DNA from 3 places in the Paraburkholderia sp. SIMBA_054 genome. Region 1 is predicted to be linked to each of the others. Evidence: predicted binding sites of a transcription regulator. Region 1 holds the regulator's gene; each other region holds the start of a gene.

What was found. Region 1 encodes LexA, which represses DNA repair genes until DNA is damaged. Its sites were predicted from a motif close to ACTGTATNNNNATACAGT; they were not measured.
Region 2: imuA (translesion DNA synthesis-associated protein ImuA) is a predicted target of LexA. The motif match lies at 997-1,014, and genes of this name have one in related genera.
Region 3: imuA (translesion DNA synthesis-associated protein ImuA) is a predicted target of LexA. The motif match lies at 1,256-1,273, and genes of this name have one in related genera.

What each region holds. Positions count from the first base shown of each region.
Region 1 is NZ_JAWRXV010000069.1:38,578-40,843, reverse strand. Features, by position in the region: gene SB822_RS46200 (DUF2939 domain-containing protein) at 1-31, opposite strand, end outside; gene SB822_RS46195 (hypothetical protein) at 150-494, opposite strand; gene lexA (transcriptional repressor LexA) at 522-1,172, opposite strand; gene SB822_RS46185 (sulfate ABC transporter substrate-binding protein) at 1,518-2,266, shown strand, end outside.
Region 2 is NZ_JAWRXV010000071.1:20,590-22,855, forward strand. Features, by position in the region: gene SB822_RS46715 (hypothetical protein) at 1-96, shown strand, start outside; gene SB822_RS46720 (hypothetical protein) at 315-776, shown strand; gene imuA (translesion DNA synthesis-associated protein ImuA) at 1,032-1,739, shown strand; gene SB822_RS46730 (Y-family DNA polymerase) at 1,669-2,266, shown strand, end outside.
Region 3 is NZ_JAWRXV010000008.1:150,670-152,935, forward strand. Features, by position in the region: gene SB822_RS12280 (hypothetical protein) at 1-219, opposite strand; gene SB822_RS12285 (hypothetical protein) at 295-504, opposite strand; gene imuA (translesion DNA synthesis-associated protein ImuA) at 536-1,243, opposite strand; gene SB822_RS12295 (SOS response-associated peptidase family protein) at 1,459-2,266, shown strand, end outside.

The DNA of each region.
Region 1 (2,266 bases):
CCCGGCCTTTCATCCTTATCAAACCTGCCATTGTGCAGAACGCTCCGTTTTCAATATCGATCAGGTGTGGACCCGATCGGCACCGAAACGATCCCGCAAGTTTGCAAGCAAGCGTTTCTCAGCGTGAATGTCACACGCCTGTACCGCGCTCACGCCGCCTGCTGGGCCAACTGATCGCCTTGCTCCGCAATCGCGCGATCGATCATATTGCACACGGCGTCCACCGTGCCGACCATGATGAGTCGCGACGACCCGTGGTAGACCCGCACGGGCGCGCGCCGCGCCGGTTCCGCATTGAGGCCCGAGTTCAGCGACACGCGTGCGAATGCCGGCTGCGCGGACGGCAGCGGTTGGGGTTCTTCATCGAACAGCGATGCCGTGCCGCCCGTGACGTTCGACGCAAGCGCCGTCAGCGAACCACAAGGGACAAGCTCGCGCAGATGGCGCAGACGACCGAACTGGCGAAAGGGCAGCAAGCGGGCAAGGCGTTCCATGAGTCTCTCCAGACAGTGTTCAGCTAATTAGAATTCCGTCGGTCGGATCAACCCGACCGCGATGCCTTCCAGCGCGAACTCCGCGCTGCCGGCCTGAACAAAAATATTTTCGTAATCGGGGTTCTCGGCGATCAGCTCGATGCCGTTGGGCCGGCGCTTCAGGCGCTTCACGGTCACGTCGTCACCCAGACGCGCGATGATGATCTGGCCGTCTTTCGCTTCGCTCTTTTTCTGCACGGCGAGCAGGTCGCCGTCGAAGATGCCCGCGTCGCGCATCGACAGGCCGCGCACCTTCAGCAGGTAGTCGGGCTTGCTGGAGAACAGCGACGGGTCGCACGTATAAGTCTGCGAGATATGTTCTTGCGCGAGGATCGGGCTACCGGCTGCCACGCGGCCCACGAGCGGCAGTGACAACTGCATGATGCTCGCGTGCGGCAGCGTGAACTGGTGCGGGGAATCGTCCTGGCCCGCGAGCAGGCGGATGCCGCGCGACGCGCCCGCCGCCAGCTCGATCACGCCCTTGCGCGCCAGCGCCCTCAGGTGTTCTTCCGCCGAGTTCGCCGAGCTGAAGCCGAGTTCGGCCGCGATCTCGGCCCGCGTGGGCGGGAAGCCCGTGCGCTCGATGGCGCGGCGGATCAGTTCGAAAACCTGTTGCTGACGTGCGGTGAGTTTGGTCATGGCGCCACTGTATGGATAGACAGGTGACTGTATTTTTATACAGTATTCGGCGCATTTCAAGCTTTACTTTAAGTTCGTCGCGGCGGGTGTCGTGTGAACGTCGAAAGGCGACGCTGAAACGACGCTACGGACGCGCTCGCGGACGCAAACCATTCCTTTACCACTATTGCGTATTAAAAAATGAAGAAACATTATTTTTAATGATGAAGCCACCTGGATAGACTGCCTTCCATTGATGCAGCAGCAACGCCCACGCAGCGGCAGAGGCGCTTGCCGCTTGCGCAGCAGCGAAACGCGGCAATCAGCGGAAACCAGGCAGTCACACCAACAAGACGGAGAAGGTCGATGGGCATTCGGATCACGGGGTTGGCAGGAGCACAGAAGGCAAAGCGCGGCAGCGCGAAGCGGTTGGTCGCGGCGCTCGCGCTGGGCGCTGCGTCGGCGGTCGGGATGATCGCGCAGGCGCATGCGGACACCACGCTGCTGAATGTTTCCTACGATCCGACCCGCGAGCTGTATCAGGACGTCAATCAGGCCTTCGGCAAGGAATGGAAGGCGAAGACGGGCGAGTCGGTCACCTTCAAGCAGTCGCACGGCGGCTCGGGCGCGCAGGCGCGTTCGGTGCTCGACGGCCTGCAGGCCGACGTCGTGACGCTCGCGCTCGCTTATGACATCGACGCGCTCGCGAACAAGGGCCTCATCAACAAGGACTGGCAGAAGCGCCTGCCCGACAACGCGTCGCCGTACACGTCGACGATCGTGTTCCTCGTGCGCAAGGGCAACCCGAAGCACATCAAGGACTGGGACGATCTCGTGAAGCCGGGCGTGTCGATCGTGACGCCGAACCCGAAGACGTCGGGCGGCGCGCGCTGGAACTATCTGGCGGCATGGGCGTACGCGTCGCATCTGCCGGGCGGCAACGACCAGAAGGCGAAGGAATTCGTGTCGAAGCTGTATAAGAACGCGGGCGTGCTCGACTCCGGCGCGCGCGGCGCGACGACGAGCTTCGTGCAGCGTGGCATCGGCGATGTGCTGATCGCATGGGAAAACGAAGCGTTCCTGTCGGTGAAGGAATTCGGCACCGACAAGTTCGA
Region 2 (2,266 bases), on a different contig from region 1:
GAACTCGTCGATCATCCGCCAGCCTGGGCGCTCGAACCGTGGCCTTGGCCGCGGATCTACGGGCGAACTGACGACGAGTACGAACAAGACGACTGACGCTTCATCGCGACCGAGCAGATTTTGCGTGACACCAACTGAGGCTGTGGAAATCCCGGTATGTAACGCGCGCGCCGACGATTTTCTAGTACTTTGGGGCGAACGGGCCTCCCTGCGGCACGCGGCAGCCTGCAGCACTAGCCCCGCCCGCCCGCTGGCCGACAAATTGCTCCCTCCGTAGCCTATCGTGGGTGTAGGTGTGCGGCGAGGAGGCGGGCGTGTTCCACTTTTATCTCATTGATCCGGTCGGGCACACGGTCGTAAAGGTGAATGACGGATTCGACAGGGCTGCGGAACTGACGGACTGCGCAGCGCCTGACCTCTACACGCTATGGCAAGACGCGGCAGAGCCGGATTCGTCGGTTGATATTGCATACGACCCGGACGCCGAAGATCAGCCCGCTTTTCTTCTGACCCTTACGCATGGCAGCACGACGACGGAACGTCTTGTGGCTGGCCGGGCGGTCTTGATGGCGGTCGGTGCAGTGCCCGACGACATCGCGCAGCAGTTGTCGACGGCAGAGGCGGTTCAGGATGCCATCGGTTTTGTGGGCAAGGTCCGGACAGATGTCGCCGCGTGGCTGAAGTCCGGTGCGCCCGATACTCGCGCGCCTGCCCGGCGCAGCGCCGCCTCTGGCCACCCCCGGAAACCCCGTCACGGCACGTTCGGACGGCGCTAGACGGGGCGTCGCCGGCTAAAAAAAGCCAGGCGTCGTGATAAGCGCCTGGCTTTCAACTCAGCCGACTGCCTGTACGTGTCGCCATGAAGTGGGCCGGCTGTGCAGTCCACGCGACCTGACGGCGCGGGATTGCATCCCGATCGCAGCATTTGGCGTACCCGCCTCGAAAGCCACGTCGCTTCGCACGGGCGATGTAAGGGGCGCGTTACCAGGCTATACTACTGTTTATATATACAGTGTTTTGAGGGGAGAGCGATGAGCGCCGTCATGCTACCCGAAGCGATACACCCCGGGCTCTGGAAAGGAAACCAGTTGGCCCGCGCTGCATCGCGGGTCATCCCTTGCGGCGATGACGCACTTACGGCGGAATTGCCCGGCGGCGGCTGGCCACGCGGCGCACTGACCGATCTGCTGGTCCAGCAGACGGGCTGCGGGGAACTGCGTCTACTGCGACCTGCCTTCGAGCGCCTTGGATCTAAGCCGGTCGTGCTCCTGCAGCCGCCGCACAACGTCCAGCCGACGGCGTTCGCATGGTGGGGCCTGGATGCCTCCAATCTGATGATGGTGAAAGCGCCGAAGACGGCCGACGCGCTGTGGGCTGCCGAGCAGATTCTGCGTGCGGGCACCTGTGGCGCGCTCGTATTCTGGCAGCAGCACGTGCGGCCCGAGGCGGTGCGGCGACTGCATCTGGCCGCGCAAACGTCCGAGTCGCTCTTTTTCATGGCGCGACCGCTCGCGACGACACGCGACGCCTCGCCTGCCCCGTTGCGCCTTGCGATCCGTGCGGCCAAAGGCGGCGTCGATGTCCAGTTTCTGAAGCGCCGCGGCCCCGCCCGCGATGAACCGCTGTTCGTCGCCCTGACGCCCTCTCCAATCCTGAACGTAAAACGCAATGCAACTGTGGATAGGCGTCCATCTCCCGTTGTTGTGCCTCGAAGTGTTCCGGCCGAAGTGGTCGCATGAGCCCGATGACGGCGCAGGCCTTGCCGTGCTCGAAAAGGAGCGCGTCATTGCCGCCGACCCATGCGCACGCGCGGACGGGGTCTGCATCGGCATGCGGCGCGGCGGCGTCCTCACGCTCTCGCCGGCCACGGTCATGCAGGAGCGCGACAGTACGGCGGAAGTCAACGCTGTGCGCGGGATCGCCACCGGACTGCTGAACCTGTCACCGCAGGTCGTGATCGCCGAGGAGAGCACGGTGCTCATCGACGTGTCAGCGAGTCTGCGGCTCTTCGGCGGCATCCGCTCGGTACGTCGCATGGCGCGGCGAGTTGCCGACGCGATCGGGGTTACGGCCACGATCAGCGTCGCTCCAACGGGACAGGCGGCATGGCTGCTGGCGCGGTACCGCGGTGGCGTTGCGTTGTCGCACCGTTCCCTCTCGCGCGCCCTCGCCGGACTGCCGGTCAGCCTGCCGACGCCCGCCCGACGTCATTTCGACTGGCTGACGGGCATCGGCTGCGAGACGGTCGGCCAGCTGATGCGCCTGC
Region 3 (2,266 bases), on a different contig from region 1:
TTAGCCATGGCTATCAATCCACGCGCGACACCATGAAAGACCTGCCGATTGAGCTTCTTCGTCAGTCTCGAACGCGCCCAGCACTCCAGACACCTCTACGACTTTAGTGTCGCGCATGATTGTGCCGCTTCCTGCGAATCGCCCCCGTCGCAGGATGTCTTCTTGCTGCAAGATGGCGTGGCCCCACAGCGTGTATCCGCGATATTTCTCAGTTTGCATCTGTCGACCTCTCAAGGTCCTCCATGCCGTGCACGATCACAATGATTGCCTCAGTTCGGGTGGATCTGCAAGTATCTACTGCCTCAGGCGCCCGGTGTCAATTCCCGCCGTCTTTAACGCTGCGTCAATCATTTTCAGCTCCTGCCCAAAGTCCAGCGCCCATTCCTCACCGTCACACCGTACGGTCATGCCGTTGTGCAACGAAATGACGTAGCGCGCCTTGTACAGCGCGTCGACGAGCCTTGACTCTCGCTCAGCCTCTCGAACCCACTCGTCCGCTCTCATGATGAAATCTCCTTTGGATGAATCGCCGCAGTCAGGCGAATGCATCGCCGGTTGCTCGAGCTTCGATTTCAAACGGCAAGACCGCTCGGCGCGACCGAGCGCGTGCGCTCATGAGCGCTGCCTCGGGCCGCACATTTACAGTCAGGTCGCCTTCGAATTTCGGGCCCTTGCGCTTGATGATGTCCGCGTTCACGCCTTCTTCGGCGGGACGCACCGCAACTCGCAGCTCGGCCAGAGACGCATCTGATGCCTCGCGGATGGGCCGAAATACGAAGAATAGTGACGTGCTCGAGCGAGCAGCCAACAGCAGGCGCCGGAGCGCATCTGCGCGGGCATGCGTCTGCCACAGCAGGACGGCACCGCATGTACTCGCTTTCAGAATCTGCTCCGCCGACCATAGCTGGTCGTTTGAGCACTTTGCACGCAACAGGAGAACCTGTTCGGCCCGAATGCCTGAATACGCGAGACCCTGTGCACACGGGGCACACGGTGGCTCAACCAGGGCCACTGGCGCCTTCAGTGACCCGAGTGCCGGGGCGAGCAGCCGTATCTCTCCTGAACCCAGTGCTTGCGCCAGGACTTCGGTGAGCGCCCCAATAGGCCACCCTCCGCCAGGCAGCTCGTGCGACAAGACCGGATACCCCGTGTCGACGGTTGACACGCGACCGCGCGCGAGCTGCGATGCGCGCCAGAGCGCTGGGTGGATTGACTCCGGTAATGGGGTGCGAGCATTGTCCATGGTCAGATAATTACTGTATGGATATACAGTATAGCCTGGATTTTCTGCCAGTATCATGGTGCTAGCGCCGACGCTGAGCTACGCGATAGGAGCGGCAAAAGGACTCAACTATTTGCGCGATCCGTCGCCAAACGGCAGATGCACGTTGCGGGTGTACGCGGAGGCTGGCCGTATGACCGTCCTGCCGGCTGGATATTTGTCTTTGGGAGAGTTTGATGTGCTACAGCGCGCAAATTCAGGCGAACTACCGTCGATACGTTCGGATGTTCGGTGCCCATACGAGCATCGAGGACTTCGCGAAACTCTATTTCGATAGGGCAGAGGCTGCTTCCAGGATTAAAGTCCCAAAGGCGCTTGATGTTGCATTCCTGGAGGCGGACGAGGCCGCAACGGATGCAATCCGGCGCGCCATCGGCTGGTTCAATGAGACCCAGAATTCCGCTCTCGAACAGGAGCTGTTCAAGCAGCGTACCCGGCTTGCAGACGCAGAGCGCACGCTGGAAAAGAAGGTGACCAAGGCGGCATCAGCGGGCAAACGAATTGCGACTGACAAAATCGAAGCCACGCTGAGGCGCATTGATGACCTCAAGCGCACAGAGCTGAAACCTCAGGACTCACGCATATATCCTGGCTATTACGCACCCGTCCTCGTCGTTGAAGATGGCGAGCGCGTCATCAAGCCGATGCGCTATCAATGCCGCATTGCCGGAAAGCCCGCGAACTACGACATCAAATATCCGGGCACCTACAACGCGCGTCGCGACAACCTGGGTGGATTCTGGAAGCCTCTCTTTGGCTATCGGCACGGCATCCTCGTCGTCGATGTGTTCTACGAGAACGTGAGCCGCGCGAAGATGGAAGGGCGTCAGCTTGCTGAGGGTGAGAAGGACGAAAATGTGGTGCTGGAATTCCGACCGAGCGACGGCCAACCGATGTTCGTGGCATGTCTGTGGTCGCATTGGTCCGCTCCTGGTGAGCCAGACCTGCTGTCTTTTGCTGCAATTACGGACGAGCCGCCCGAGG